One region of the Robertmurraya sp. FSL R5-0851 genome, then DNA from elsewhere that is predicted to be linked to it. Evidence: riboswitches for the same ligand, from Rfam matches in the RefSeq annotation. Region 1 holds a riboswitch; each other region holds the start of a gene.
What was found. Region 1 has a riboswitch for thiamine pyrophosphate ahead of thiM (hydroxyethylthiazole kinase). Riboswitches for the same ligand answer to the same signal wherever they lie in the genome.
Positions count from the first base shown of each region.

Region 2: linked by a shared signal. The riboswitch ahead of thiT (energy-coupled thiamine transporter ThiT) and the one ahead of thiM (hydroxyethylthiazole kinase) in region 1 are both predicted to bind thiamine pyrophosphate.
Region 3: linked by a shared signal. The riboswitch ahead of thiC (phosphomethylpyrimidine synthase ThiC) and the one ahead of thiM (hydroxyethylthiazole kinase) in region 1 are both predicted to bind thiamine pyrophosphate.

Region 1 is NZ_JBBOOE010000001.1:2,067,155-2,072,554, reverse strand. Features, by position in the region: gene MKX65_RS10450 (MATE family efflux transporter) at 1-839, shown strand, start outside; gene MKX65_RS10445 (methyl-accepting chemotaxis protein) at 1,036-2,802, shown strand; TPP riboswitch at 2,907-3,017, shown strand; gene thiM (hydroxyethylthiazole kinase) at 3,114-3,932, shown strand; gene thiE (thiamine phosphate synthase) at 3,947-4,582, shown strand; gene thiD (bifunctional hydroxymethylpyrimidine kinase/phosphomethylpyrimidine kinase) at 4,603-5,400, shown strand, end outside.
Region 2 is NZ_JBBOOE010000001.1:2,776,656-2,782,055, forward strand. Features, by position in the region: gene MKX65_RS14230 (amino acid carrier protein) at 1-39, shown strand, start outside; gene MKX65_RS14235 (VanW family protein) at 137-1,027, shown strand; gene MKX65_RS14240 (divergent polysaccharide deacetylase family protein) at 1,080-1,856, opposite strand; gene thiT (energy-coupled thiamine transporter ThiT) at 1,953-2,546, opposite strand; TPP riboswitch at 2,609-2,707, opposite strand; gene MKX65_RS14250 (hypothetical protein) at 2,918-3,073, shown strand; gene MKX65_RS14255 (hypothetical protein) at 3,112-3,618, shown strand; gene MKX65_RS14260 (hypothetical protein) at 3,650-4,294, shown strand; gene MKX65_RS14265 (methyl-accepting chemotaxis protein) at 4,443-5,048, opposite strand; gene MKX65_RS14270 (DUF6431 domain-containing protein) at 5,266-5,400, shown strand, end outside.
Region 3 is NZ_JBBOOE010000001.1:3,640,703-3,646,102, forward strand. Features, by position in the region: gene MKX65_RS18760 (MgtC/SapB family protein) at 1-23, opposite strand, end outside; gene thiC (phosphomethylpyrimidine synthase ThiC) at 248-2,032, opposite strand; TPP riboswitch at 2,175-2,289, opposite strand; tRNA gene MKX65_RS18770 (tRNA-Ala) at 2,555-2,627, shown strand; partial or broken gene MKX65_RS27135 (transposase) at 2,916-3,116, shown strand; gene MKX65_RS18780 (zinc-dependent alcohol dehydrogenase) at 3,361-4,497, opposite strand; gene MKX65_RS18785 (spore coat protein) at 4,514-4,876, opposite strand; gene MKX65_RS18790 (spore coat protein) at 4,896-5,102, opposite strand; gene MKX65_RS18795 (hypothetical protein) at 5,229-5,400, shown strand, end outside.

The sequences.
Region 1 (5,400 bases):
TGTCTTTGTTCCTGCAAATTGGTATGAATGTATTAAACATTGTGCTAGATATTGTATTTGTTCTGGGCCTACATATGGGGGTTGCAGGCGTTGCCTATGCTACATTAATTGCTGAAGTGTCCTCCGTTATAGTTGGAATGTTCCTTATTTTTCAAACAAATAAAAGTCGTTTCTTTATTCCTTCTCTTAGTGCATTAATCAAGAAAGATACCTTAACTCAAATGTTTCTTGTTAATCGCGACCATTTTCTCCGAACATTATGTTTGGTTACAATGACTGGAATACTCACCTCAAAAGGAGCAAGTATGGGTGAGCTCACCTTAGCTGCAAATGCGATCCTTTTACAAATTCAGTACGTAATGGCATATCTATTTGGCGGATTCGCTAATGCCTCAAGCATTTTAGTGGGAAGAGCGTTTGGAGGAAAAAACACTTCTCTATATTTTCGAGCCTTGTCGCTTTCTGCAACTTGGGGAATTGCCACAGCTATTCTTTTATCCTTTTTGACTATCCTGTTTGGAGACTTTATCGTGTCATTATTCACGACTATTCATGAGGTAAGAGAAACCACTCATGTATTCTTATTTTGGATGTTATTATTTCCCCTTGTCGGATTTTGGGGATTACAACTAGAAGGTATTTTTTCCGGTGCAACGGACGCGAAATCAGTAAGAAATTCTATTTTTATTGCATTACTTGTATTTTTAGCAGCCATTATAGGTCTTGTACCTGTTTTTGGGAACCACGGAGTATGGATGGCGTTTATCTTATTTAGTCTATCTCGAAGCGTCTTTTTATCACTATATCTCAAAAAACTAACTAATCGATTAGTCGGATAAGGAAATTTGCAGAGAAATGTCATAACCTGCGCTTCCCTAGGAAATACCATGATTTCCTAGGTTTTTTATTCCGAGAATAGTTCTTAAGAATTAGGTATTTAGTTTTATTTTTATACAATACTTACACTTCCTTTACAATTGCTTAATATTCCTTTGCCATAATGAAGTGGACAAACGGGTGAAGGATGTGTAGGGATTGAAGTCTATTGATAAATGGGTTAATAAAATTAAGAATACAAAATGGCGGTTACCAATCATAAGAATACCATTTCAATCACAAAGTATTCGAAAAAAAATCATGCTTAGCTTCGGGCTCGTGTTACTAGTTTCTAGTGGACTAGCTATTTACTCCATGATCAATACCCAAAAGGCAAATGAATTAGCAAAATCACTTATTCTAAAAGAATCACAGCAATTAAACGCCTTACAAGATTTACGATTTTTCATGGCTGAGCGATTAAGACTCGTAAATGAGTACATGCTTGAAGGTTCTCCTCAGGCTAAGGAAAGCTTTGAAAACAATGTACACCTAAGTACCCAATTAGAAGATAGGTTATTGACTAACGTAGCTGGGAACAAAGATGAAGCTGCTGTAAAAAAGGTCATTTCCGACGGTTCCAAATGGAATGAGATGATGATGAAGGAAGCTTTCGACGTGTTTGATAACGGAGAGAAACGCCAAGCCTTACTCAATGTTGGATCTGAAAAGTTTAAAGCCGAACAAACGATGGCAAAATTAAAGGCTTTAGCAGATGAAAAAAATAAAAGTGTAGAACAGCTGGGAGAAGAAATCATTTCAAATGGAAATCAAGTTCAACTTTGGACAATGATCTTTACATTCATCGTTATTTGTATTTCCGTAATAGTTGCCATCGTATTGATGAATTCTATTCATGGCCCGATCCGTCGTTTATCAGAGAGAATTCAAGTAGTTGCAGAAGGTGATTTTAGTCACGCAGATATGAAGGTTACATCAAATGATGAAATTGGTGAGCTAACTACTACTTTCAACCGGATGGTAAAAGAACTGCGAGCCTTAATTTCCCAAGCATATGAGACAACCACCCAGGTTTCTGCCTCTGCGGAGGATTTAACAGCAAGCTCGGAGGAAACCGCACAAGGTTCAGAAAGTATTACTTTTTCCATTCAAGAGGTTGCTGCTGCCTCTCAAAAACAACTAGATAGTGTAAATGAAACCATACATACAATGAACACATTGGCTTCGATTCAAGAAACTCTCACTTTTTCATCAGAAAAACTGGAAGCTTCAGCTAATATGGTCGATGGAGTGTCTAAAAACGGAAACAAGGTCGTAGAGAATGCAATAAAGCAAATGTCACATATACATGACTCTGTAATCGAAGTGGCAGGAGTGATTGGTAACCTTGGAAGACAATCAAAGGAAATCAGTCAAATAACCAAAGTGATCACTGGTATTGCAGATCAAACGAACTTACTCGCTTTAAATGCTGCGATTGAAGCAGCACGAGCCGGGGAGCATGGGAAAGGTTTTTCTGTGGTTGCTGATGAGGTCCGGAAACTTGCCGTACAGTCAAAGAGCTCTTCTAACGAAATTATAGATCTTATTTTGAAAATCCAAACCGGTACAAATCAAGCCGTAAAAGCAATGGAAAAAAATACGCTTGAAGTAGAAAATGGGTCAATCGCTGTAAATGAAGCGGGAAGATCTTTTATACAAATCACTGACTCTATCACAGACATTCGTAAAACGATTCAGTCTATTCATCAATATGTCCAAAAAATGACGGAAAGTTCCAAATGTGTAACTGCCAATATCGAAGTGCTAACAGAAATTGCAAAGGTAAATTCGAACTCCTCTTATGCGGTTGCTGCATCTGCTGAGGCACAGTTGGCAACGATGGAGGAAATCGCTTCTTCTGTTCAGACAGTTAATGAAATGGCGATTAACTTAAAAGAAGTTTTAAGGAAATTTACGATTTAATCGGCTTCCTCCTGTTGGTACAGGGGGAACTTTTTTTACTTTTTAAATAATTTATAGTTGCGTTATGAAAAACCTTCCACTATGATGTAAATATAGTTTCATAGGAAATCTACTAGGGGGGCCCGTATGTTCGGGCTGAGAGAAAACAATTCAGTTTTCGACTCTTGGAACCTGATCTGGCTCATACCAGCGGAGGGAAGTAGTTACTGCGAAGATAAATGTTTATTGTTTCGTAACTATGCCAGGTTCTATAAGAATCTGGCTTTTTTTGTCTTGAAATCGTTTTGCTAATATGAAAGGAGCAGGGAAAAATGAGTCATGAATTTTTAACATTAATTGATAGAGTAAGAGAGCAATCACCGTTAGTTCATAATATGACGAATGTAGTAGTAACTAATTTTGTTGCTAATGGATTGTTAGCTCTTGGCGCTTCACCAGTGATGGCCTATGCCAAAGAAGAAGTAGCTGACATGGTAAGCATCGCGAATTCCCTTGTGCTCAATATCGGCACATTAAGGGAACCTGAAGTAGAAGCGATGATCATTGCTGGTCAAGCAGCGAATGAAAAAGGCGTTCCAGTCGTCCTTGACCCGGTTGGAGCTGGTGCAACACCATACCGCACAAATACTGTAAAACGACTTCTATCTGAAGTGAACATTAGCCTATTACGCGGAAATGCTGCAGAGGTAGCCAACGTAATAGGAGAAGAATGGCAAACACGCGGTGTGGATTCTGGTACAGGTGAAGGGAATATCACAGACCTTGCTCGAATGGCAGCTCAAAAATTACATATGACCGTTGTGGTTACCGGAAAAGACGATGTTGTTTCTAATGGTGAAGAATCGATTATTATTTCAAACGGGCATCCACTTCTAACAAAAGTAACTGGAACTGGTTGCTTATTTTCATCTGTCGTAGGAGCGTTTGCAAGTGTAGAAACCAATTATTTACTCGCAGCGGCAGGAGCATCAGCCTTTTATGGTGCAGTTGCTGAGCGTGCGATTTTAGCGACAGGTGACCAACATGTTGGCACTTTTCAGATGGAATTTCTTAATCAACTCATGCTCACTTCATCCTCTGATGTGGTAGACCTCGCCAAAGTCAGCATTGCAGAAGTAACATCCATATGAGGGAGCAAAAGGAAATGGATTTTCTAAAACTGTATTTTATTATGGGCAGTCAAGACTGCTTGAATCGAACACCTGAAGAGACGTTAGCTCTAGCCATTGAAGGTGGAATTACTTGTTATCAATATCGAGAAAAAGGGATCAGCACTCTCGGAGAAATTGAGAAGTACGAACTTGGAAAAAAACTGCGAGAACTCTGCGGGACACATAAGATCCCATTTATCGTCAATGATGATCTACCACTGGCTATCGCTCTTGATGCTGATGGAGTACATGTTGGCCAGGATGATGAAAATGCAAAATATGTGAGGGAGACAATAGGTCCTAAGAAAATTCTTGGTGTATCCACACACACGGTTGAAGAGGGACTTCAGGCCGTTCTAAACGGAGCTGATTACTTAGGAATTGGGCCGATGTATCCTACCATTTCAAAAGCGGATACCGAAAAGCAACAAAGCTTAGATATCTTCACTGAATTTCGTCATGCAGGAATTTCTTTGCCTCTTGTTGCGATTGGTGGAATGAATTCTACCAACGGAGAAACCGTTATGAAATCAGGAGCTAATGGCCTCGCAATCATTTCCGATATTTGTCGAGCCAGTCATATCCAAGAGCATACCAAGCTTTTACGTAGATTAGTTGATGAATTTTAGGCAAGGAGAGGTTATTCGTTATGGTAAAAAAGGCATTAACCATCGCAGGGTCAGATAGTGGTGGAGGGGCTGGTATACAGGCTGATTTGAAGACATTTCAAGAACTTGATGTATACGGAATGTCTGTGATAACAGCCGTAACTGCACAAAACACAACAGGCGTACAAGGTGTCTATAAGGTTCCTTTGGAAGGGATTCAAGAACAACTTCAATCGATTGCTGAAGATTTGCGTCCAGATGCGATCAAAACCGGAATGTTATTTAACAGTGATACCATTGATGCGGTTTCGAGATTTATAGAATTTTATGAAATGAAACATGTCGTCGTAGATCCCGTAATGATTGCAAAAGGGGGAGCATCACTTTTACAAAACGAAGCGGTTAAAGCTTTAAAAGAAAAATTACTTCCACTTGCGACCATCGTGACACCAAATATTCCAGAAGCAGAGGTGCTTACAGGAATAAAAATTGTGACAATGGATGACCGAAAACAAGTTGCTAAATTGCTCCATATCATGGGTGCAAAAACTGTCATGATCAAAGGCGGACATGATCAGGGTAGGGAAGAAATGATTGATCTTTTATATGACGGTCAACAATTTCACACCTTTAGTTCGAATCGGATTCCCACAAAAAATACTCATGGCACAGGCTGTACCTTTTCCGCTGCCATAACCGCACAACTCGCAAAAGGGAGCTCCGTTGTTCAAGCGGTGAAAGTGGCAAAAGACTTTATTCAGGCAGCCATCGAAGAAGATTTACACATCGGATCCGGCCACGGCCCAACCAATCATTGGGCATACAAACGAAACAAAGTT
Region 2 (5,400 bases), 710 kb from region 1:
TGGCCTAAACAAAAGCAAGAAACAACTGAAAAAGCTTAAACGATAGACTGGGAATTCCCAGTCTTTTTTCATTTCTCAAACCCCGTATAAGGTAATCGTGAACTTGGAATAATACTCATGGTACCTTAGCGGAAGGATGATACGATTGAAATTAACTGGACTTTTATCTATTCTCATGCTTATTCAACAACCAACCGATCACGATGTACTCACATTGATTGATAATGATCAACCCATAATGACTGTAGATCGAGAAGAACTAGTTTTTCCTCTTCCTAATACTCCGCATATGGACTTGCATCATCTTGATATATTAACTGCTGAACTTTCCCAACAAGTATACATAGAGCCGAAAAATGCTTATCTTGATGATTATGGAAATTTACAGCCAGAGCAGCTGGGATATCAACTGAATAAGAGATCCTTTCATACCCTATATCACTCCTATTTTTATAGTAAAGGTGCCAAAACGCTTAAAGTCCCTAAAAAACCGATTTATCCTGAGGTAGATAGTGAGTTATTGTCAAGAATACGCCAACAAGCCATCGGGTATTATGTCACATATTTCAATAGCTACAATACCTCAAGAACAAACAATATACGAAAATCGTCCGAGGCGATCAATAACTTCGTCCTATTTCCAGGTCAGACTTTTTCGTTTAATGAGGTGGTTGGTCAACGGACAAAAGAACGCGGATATATGCCAGCTCCTATTATTGTTCGAGGTGAGCTTTCCGAGGGGGTCGGCGGAGGCATTTGCCAAGTATCTTCTACACTCTTTAATGCTGTGGATCGAGCAGGGTTAAAAATCGTAAAACGATATTCCCATTCCAAACGCGTTCCTTATGTTCCTCCAGGTCGCGATGCAACAGTAAGTTGGTACGGTCCTGACTTTGTTTTTATGAATAATTATAAACATCCTATCTTGATTCGTTCCAAAGTGAGAGGTGGTTCCGTATCCATTCTTTTATATACTTCAGACGATGTGAATGTCGAACAAAATCAAGTACCAAGCATGTATCAATAAAAAACAAGGCTGTCCGATGTAAGGGAGAATCTCTCCCACTGGACAGCCATTTTTAATATAGATGAAAATACTTTGATCGAATGGAGTCTGATAACAACTCGGATACAGGAACGACCTTTATATGCTTTTGCTTAAATTCAGGCATTGACTCAGTAACACCTAATGAACATACCTTGCCCGATGTACCAACATGTCCAATCGCAACAGCGGTTCCCCTACTCTCCGCAATCCTTGCAAGAATAAGCATTTGTTTTTTCACTTGATTTACCGAACAGATATCATCAAGAAAGACATCCCTTTTAATAAAAGGTACATTCAATTCCTCAGTAATTTCCTCGAATTTTGACTTTGGACTTGTTGCACTATCAACAATGTATAACTGTTTTTCTTTTGCCACTTCAACAATCACTCGGACAATCTCCTCATTCTCAACGACGAGGGAGCCCATATGATTATTTAAGCCCATAGCATGAGGAACACTATCGATCGCATCAATGACTCTCTTTCTTACTTCTTCTTTTGATAAGTCATTGGTGATTGGCTTTGGTCCTAACCAAGAGGCCTTTCCCTTTTTTGGCTGCATGGGCAAATGTACCATGATCTCTAAACCATTTTCATATGCCCATTCTGCATGCTTTTTTGAAAGTTCATTAAATGGCATAATAGCTGCCGTTATTTGTACGTCACCTTCTAAAAAATCCTTTACACCTCCTACACCACCACCAAAATCATCAATGATAATAGCTGCCTTTTTCATTTCCTGGCCATACCCATGATGAGGAAACATTGTAAAAATGACTAGGATCATGATAAATGAAGTTTTTTTCATGAAAGCCTCCATTTGAATGTTAGTTATTTGGATAGTTTCTCACATATAGGAAAAACCATACAAAAAACTCGTCCAAAACATTGGACGAGAGTTAAATTACGATATTTTTTTTACGTTCTCTGAGGAAATCCTTTTGTGTAACAGGAATCTTGGAGAACTTGACACTAAAAGGAATAAAACAATGGAACAATAGATGGCGGCCCCAATCATGGTACCACCGTTCACACCTAGTGAAAATAAGAGTGGCGACATCCCATCCGGTGCATTTTCTCCCCAGAATAAAAATCCTGCGATAAAATGCCAAAAATAACGTGCAGCACTTCCGACGAATGTGGCAACTATGATCCATTGAAGGGCTTTCTTCTTATTTTCAGTTAGTGCAACCTGAATTTTTTTCATAAAGAAACCTGCAAATCCAATAAACGCAAAGGCAAGAAAATACTCAATGAAACCCTGTAACGGAGTTAAAATATAAGCATCACCCATAGCAATTTGTAACAGTCCCCATAAAAAGCCAGAAGCTGTTGCTGCAAGGAATCCCCATCTAAAAGCAATAATTAAAATTGGTAGCATCGCAAATGAAATAGAAATATTAGGCGATAGCTTGATCGATGGTAGAAGGTCAAGAATTAGTGCAAAAGCTGCAAAAAAAGAAGCTTCAATCATCATAATTAGTCGTTTGTTTCCCATAAAAAAATCTCCCCTTTTTCTGAAACCTCAAGGAGAGTGTAGAGAGACATGATTGCAAGAAAAATTCAGTCAGTCCACATCCCTGCGCTAGAATTATCTAACAGGTTCAAAGGGTCAGAACAAACGTTCACTCTCAGCATAACGCTCCCCTTGTGGTTTCTTCGTATGTAGTTTATTATTTCGTACTCATTATATCATATAAAATAAAATAGAAAAGCATCTAGTTGGAATTAAATATACTACAATATTAGTAGGCTAATAAGTACAGAATGTCATTTCATTCTGTTATTTTTGTACATAATAAATAGATAAACAATACTAGTTATTGATAGTTTAATATGTATAATTTATTAGAGGGATGTGGTGAGAAAATGAGGGTACAAGAGGTATTACTAGATAATAATAAAAAAAGATACATTCTTTTAGACGAGGAAGGATTGCCGGTAGTTGAGGCAGTTAGATATTTAAAATATTTGGATTCTATTGGTAGAAGCATTTTTTTAAAGTACAATACTATTAACCAATAATTCTCATTATTGTAAAAAACTATAGGAGTGTATTTTTTTTGAAAAAATATTTGTATTTCTTTCTATTTACGATTCTCTTATTCTCTTCATTTCCAAATCAATCCCAGGCAGCTTCGACAGAAGTAACATCCGTTGGTAATACTGCGACTACAGACTATGCTCCAATTAATAAAAAAACTGGTACTGGTGGAGGGGTTTCAACTTTCGGGTTAGACTTTGCTCGTGGTACAGTCTCTTGTTATTCTATTAGCAATAACGTATATTGCCCTTGGACAATTCAGGTTGGTGGTGATGTAATTTCTTATAGTAATGTAACTGTAGAAATTCAAAAAGACCATGGCTTCCTTAATGGAGGTTGGGAGCCCCATAAAACTTTACCTTTCAATTATCGAATTAATACACCAAGTTCTACTATTAGAAATGAAGGATCTACTACTCTCTCTGACGGTGCATATCGTGCCCGACTTGGAGGTACATTTACCACTGTTAAAAATGGTGTGTATGGAGCATGGGCAAACGGATGGTCATACTTCGAGGTTAAATAAATTTAAATTATAGGGACTGGAGTTGTTACCTTTGAAATGGTTAAGCGCCTTGGAAGAAAATGAAACAATACCGTCCAATATTTCGGAAGAAATTTCTGATTTTAAAATCAGGGCACTTGATAATGAAGAAACACTTGTCAAGGAATTTTCTATACTGACTCAGTTTTTTGTGTTATTAAGCGCCCAAGACGAAAACAGCATGACTTCATTGTCTCTACCTCATAGAAAAATCACAAAAAAAACATTAAGAGAAATTGTTGCACATTTTAATAGCAGAAAAGTTGTGTTAGAACATAATAAACCCGTTGAAATAATGCTCACTAAACCAAACAAAGAATCAATAGCTGAAATACGTTCGTGTAAGTTAAACCCAATAGTTAAGAGCCTTTATGGATCAATTAATAATGACTTATCCTATGAGTGGCGGCCACAAAAAGTTTATAAATTGCATCCTCAATTTATTGAAAAGTTTGAAGATGATAATTTTTATGTTGTTCTAAACTTTTTGCAGGAAACCTCTAATAATTCCCTAATTACTCTTCAACTATATGACTGGAATCTTGAAGAGTCATTAATAAAAAATTTAGCTATAAGATATTTAGCTCATAAGTGTAAAAACGTCTATTTATGGATTGATGAAACGAAAAGAATAACAACGATTCAACTTGAATTATAAAAAGGTTCTCTTTGATTCGTCAGCCCTGTTAAAGAATTAAGAGAAAAGCCGTATAACATATTAGATATATCTAATATGTTATACGGCTTATTATCATTGATTTTATTTATTTTTAGTCTTGATAACTAAAACTAGATGCTTTTCTATTTTAAATCTTAAATCGGTGGACTAACTTTTGTAAGGTTTCAGCCATTCCTGATAGGTCTTGAGCACTAGCGGTTACTTCTTGGAGAGTAGCAACGTTTTCTTCGGTCCCGGCTGCTACTTCTCTTGTTGTTGCAACGCTTTCTTCTGCGATTTCTTTAACCTCGCCAATTGCTTGCACGACATTTGTACTATGCATACTAAGTAGTTCGATGGCACATGAAACGTCTGATACCTTTTCAATCACATCTCCCATTGACTCTCCAATAAGAGCAAACGCTTTCTTTGCATCCTGACTATATTCAAACCCTTCAGACACTTTGTGAGACTGTTCTTCCATTGCAGAAACAGCTAGGTCCGTTTCAGATTGGATATAAGAAATCATCTTTGTAATTTGATCAGCTGATTTTTTGGATTCCTCTGCGAGCTTTCTTACTTCGTCTGCAACTACAGCAAAACCCTTGCCATGTTCGCCTGCTCTCGCCGCTTCGATTGCTGCATTTAGTGCTAGCAAATTCGTTTGATCTGCAACGGTGGTAATCATATTTAGGATAGAAGTAATTTCATTCGAGCGTCTCCCTAACTGACGAATAATTTGTGAAGCATTCAAAACTCCATTGTTTTTGACATCTTTAAATTTCCTAAAGTTGACGGTATTGCCTGTCCAGAATTAGTCGATTATAATGTCCGTATATAATTCGAAACATTTCGACATTTATTTTGGGGAAAGGAAAAGACGTCCCCCATAATGTATAACTGCGCCAACAGTTATACAGGAGACGTCCCACAAAAAAAGTATATGATTATTGTATCAGATTATCAGCTGATTGAAAACATACTTACTGGAGTTTTTAGTTAGGGGTGCGGGGAGGATTCCTTCCCCATGCTGCGGGAAAGACATGTTGGTTAGAGGTACAAAGAATCGAAAAGCCAAGGATCATACAGGTCAGAGTAAGACATAT
Region 3 (5,400 bases), 1.6 Mb from region 1:
AATTCTATAAATAGTTCTTTCATTTATTATCCCCCTTTATTATGTAGATATATTTTTGGTAAAAGAAAAGGAAACGATGCGTATATCATATATACGTATTCCATCCAAGCTCCATTCATTCACGTCAATATATTATATGAAATATAACACACAAAAAACGAATTTCCATACAAATAAATTTAATATACAAAATAATAGAAGGAAGTCTATTGGAACGACTTCCTTCTATATTATTTATTTGCATATATTATTGATAGATACTTCCACCTGTCTGTTTAAACTCTTCAGCTTTTTCTTTCATACCCTTCACCATTGCTTCATTCGTGTCAAGTTTATTTTCTTTTGCGTAATTACGAATATCGTGCGAAATCCTCATGCTGCAAAACTTCGGTCCACACATGGAACAAAAATGGGCTGTTTTAGCTCCCTCTGCAGGTAAGGTTTCATCATGATACTCCAACGCTCGTTCTGGATCTAAAGATAGATTAAACTGATCTCTCCAGCGGAATTCGAATCTTGCTTTGGATAGAGCATCATCTCTCTTTTGTGCCCCTGGATGTCCTTTAGCTAAATCAGCCGCATGCGCCGCAATCTTATACGTGATTACCCCTTCCCTAACATCATCTCTATTAGGTAAGCCTAAATGTTCCTTTGGTGTAACATAACAAAGCATGGCCGTACCATACCAACCGATCATCGCAGCACCAATGGCCGATGTGATATGGTCATACCCAGGAGCGATATCAGTCGTTAAAGGCCCTAATGTATAAAAAGGCGCTTCCTTACAAACCTCTAATTGTTTATCCATATTTTCTTTTATCAGATGCATCGGTACATGCCCTGGCCCCTCCACCATTACCTGAACATCATGTTCCCATGCAATCTGAGTTAGTTCTCCTAATGTCTCTAGTTCTGCAAACTGTGCCTCATCATTTGCATCTGCAATAGAACCAGGACGCAAACCGTCCCCAAGGGAGAACGCAACATCATATGCCTTCATAATCTCACAGATTTCCTCGAAATGAGTATAAAGGAAATTTTCCTGGTGATGATACAAGCACCACTGAGCCATGATCGATCCACCTCTTGAAACAATGCCCGTTAATCGCTTCGCCGTTAGAGGCACGTACCTTAAAAGAACCCCGGCATGAATGGTGAAATAATCGACTCCTTGCTCCGCTTGCTCAATTAATGTGTCACGATAAACTTCCCAAGTTAAATCCTCTGCAATACCATTTACTTTTTCAAGTGCTTGATAAATAGGAACCGTACCTACTGGAACGGCAGAATTACGGATGATCCATTCTCTTGTAGTGTGAATATTTTTCCCTGTTGATAAATCCATAATCGTATCTGCGCCCCAGCGTGTAGCCCATGTCATTTTTTCCACTTCTTCCTCAATCGAAGAGGAAACAGCTGAGTTTCCGATGTTCGCATTAATCTTCACGTGAAAATTGCGTCCGATGATCATTGGTTCCATCTCTGGATGATTGATATTCGATGGAATAATAGCTCTTCCTTTTGCCACTTCCTCACGAACAAACTCTGGTTTCATATTTTCTCTAATGGCGATAAACTCCATTTCAGGAGTAATGATTCCCTTTTTTGCATAGTGAAGCTGAGTTACATTCTGACCTTTTTTCGCTCGCAACGGTTTTCGGTTGAGCCCCGGAAAGACTTTATGATTCGCTCTTGGGTCATGATCATCTTTAAATCCATTGTCTTCCGGCTTTATTTCTCTTCCTTCATATTCTTCTACATCTTCTCTTTCTCGTATCCAGTTATGTCTTAGATTAGGTAGGCCTTTGGTTATATCAACTGTAAATTGACTATCGGTGTATGGACCACTTGAATCATACACACGAACAGGTAGATTTTCCTCTTCACCAAAAGTTCCAGATGTGGGACTAAGTGCAATCTCTCGCATAGGCACTTGAATATCAGGTCTCGAACCTTCTACATATACCTTTTTACTTCCTGAAAAACTTGACATGATCGAAATGCTTTTTTCGTTTAATGAGGTTGATGCCATAGTAAATCTCTCCTTTTATATAATGTAATAAAAGGACGAGATCTAGAAAAAACGGGGGATCGAAGTAAGAAATACACAATAAAAAAGCCGGGTCCAAAAACAGACGGACCCGGCTTAATATGTAGAAGTGTAATCTAAATTAATAGATTGTTATTAACTTCCCCACGCTGGTATGATCCAGATCAGGTCCAAAGGGTCAAGAAACTTAAACGTGTCTCTCTCTCAGCCCAAACTATTGGACTCCCCTAGTTATTGCTATTCAATTCACATTTATTATACATGAAACCATAGGAAATGGAAGGGTAAATTTTCCTGAATAGTTATAAAAGACCACAATTCAGAACCACTTTATGAAAGATTCGGAAGTTATCGTATAAAGGTTACGAGTTATTCATAACTGCCCTATGAAGCCCTGATATTACATGCCTCCTACAATATTTAGCTTAGGCAAAAAAATGCGTTTTCAGGTATTGTAAAAATACAATGATGTAGTATAATATTTTTATATCGCTTCAGATATTCGGGGCATTAGCTCAGCTGGGAGAGCGCTACGCTGGCAGCGTAGAGGTCAGGGGTTCGAGCCCCCTATGCTCCATATATAAAAACCCTTGCGTAGCAAGGGTTTTTATTATTTCTTGGAATATTTAAGTTAAAAAATTTACCTAAATGTGCACAATAGAAACACTTTAGTTAACTTACGTGTTTCTATTGGGTCCTATCTTTAGCTTTAAGAAATTATCCTTTTTTATGAAAGTAAACTTATCTGGTGATATTAATGAAAAGCCAAGAACTGGAAGAGAAACTATTCAGTATTTCATAGATGGGAGAATTAAAGAGGCAGAATTTTTTGCAAAACATCATGGCCTGAGCTTGAAATTCTAAATCTGAAAACAAGGAAATTGATCGGTTTAATCACTCTAAGAAACTGGTGGCCTTTGTAAGTATTGACCCAAGTGTCTTTGAATCTGGTACATTCAAAGGTACTTTAAATTGAATTACCAAAAGTGGTTTGAGCAGACTAAGACATGCATTGTTTATGGATGTTAGGAGTGCCTTATGCGATTGTCGTAAGATGTTTGTAACTAGAGGAGATTGTTCAAGCCATTGCTTTTCAACCACTATATCAAAAGTGTCTTTAGCGTAAAGCATTACTTCCGGGAGGTGAGGGATCAGGAATCCAATAGGATACATAAGCAAGCTCTATACGTTAGAAGAATTATTGATTCATCAAAAAAGACGATGGATGATCACCGCCTTAAATGATTGTTTTATTCTTCTGCAAATTTATTTTTGAAATAAAGGTAATCTTTTATCTTGGATTTATCAATTTAAGGTTTTAAAATGACTTTTATACAATTATCGGTCCTTGTGTCAAAAACTTCGTATCCATGCTTTGCCTGGTCTAATGGGAGTACATGTGTAATTACATCACCAATATCAACCTTTCCTTCAGATATAAGATTGTAAAGAAAAGGCATATAAGGAATAACGGGGGCCTGACCTGTTTTAATGTCAACATTTCTTTGGAAAATGTCTCCTAACGGGAAACCATTATAACGTCCCCCATAAACACCAGTAATTTGGATGGTCCCAGCTTTTCGCACAGCCTGTGATGCAATGACAAGCCCACCCATTGCACCGCCATGAAGTTTCATTCCGGATGCAAGATATTCAAGAGGCGTCATCTTGCCGCTCATACCTGAACAATCAATAACGATATCTGCTCCACCTTGTGTTATCTCTCTTAAATATTCGCCAACGTTTTCATGTTCTTCAAAATTTACAGTCTCTACTTTATTGGTCCGTTTCGCATGATCAAGCCGGTATTGGAGGTAATCGACCGCAATAACACGCTCAGCACCTTTAAACCAAGCAAATTTTTGAGCAAGGAGACCTACTGGACCACATCCTAAAACGATAACAGTATCACCAGCTTTGACACCAGAGTGGTCTACACTCCAATAAGCTGTTGAGGCTGCATCTGCAAGTAACACTAACTTTTCATCTTCTACTTCGCAGTTTTCCGGTATTTTAAACGGAGTAAAGTTTCCATATGGAACACGCATATATTCAGCTTGTCCGCCAGCAAATCCACCGGTTGTTTCTGAATATCCAAAGAAACCACCCATTTCACCATGAGGGTTTGAATTATCACATTGGCTGGTTATATCATGGTTACAGTACCAGCAATGCCCGCAGCTTACATTAAAGGGAATAATTACCCGATCCCCTTTTTTCAATTTTGTTACTTCCGGTCCTACTTCTTCGACTACCCCCATCGGTTCATGGCCTATTACGTAATCAGTGGGCATATTGGGAATCATTTGATGAATCAAATGCAAATCGGATCCGCATATAGCAGAAGTTGTTATTTTTACAATGATATCATCACCATTTTTAATTTTTGGGTCTTTTACTTCTTTAACCTGGACATTTTTACTCCCCTGGTACGTGACAGCTTTCATTTTTCTCTAACCTCCCTTATTTATTAGGCGTTGCGAACATTCCAAGTCTATCCGTATCATTCGGGAATAAGTTCATTCCGGCAATCATTAAAGCATTTTCGGCAGATTTAAGATCCAACTCAACTTGCTTGCCAACGTCGTTCGGATATAACCAACCCTTGCTTATCATCAATTCAGATATCTCGGTGTGTAAATCAATAGATAGTTCCATTTGCCTGTATAATGCCTCTCTTAACTCCACGCTCGATGTTTCAGTTAACGCAATGGCATATGTATGAATGCCCGTTTTCACCGAAAGAAGAAACTCCAATGCAATGCCTGAATCTGCCATCTCTGGCATATGTTCAGCCCCTTGGGGATCCAAATAATCCATTTCCATTTTTTTCACCTCATTCTATTTAATTAGTTCTTGCACCTTTATAAAATTCTTTAAGTTCATTTATCGCTGCGATTGACTGTTGAACCTCTTTTTCCATCAGTGCTTTTAAATCATTATCGAAACAAAGGCCCTGCATAAGCTTTGATTTCAATAAGCTTACAGTCTTCAGATTTAATATCTCATGTGTTTCCATTGTTTCATGATAAGCCAAGATTTCCTTTTCCATGACTTCACCTCCTGAAATTAAAATCCCTTTAAAATGCGAATATTATTCAATGGAATATTTTTGGCGTAATGTGAATCTCGTGTTTGAAGCAAGATAAGAGAAGTTTTTAAAGATTGGAGAGATACTATGACAAAATATTTAGGACTTCATGAAACACTGGAGACACTCGAGTTAATTGCATTTAAAACAGTATGTTTAACTAAAGCTATAACTATGAGCAAATTGCTTCCTGATGGAGATCTTAAAACGATCCTTTCTGGTGATTTAGAATCAGGAAGTCAAAGTCTTAAGCAACTTC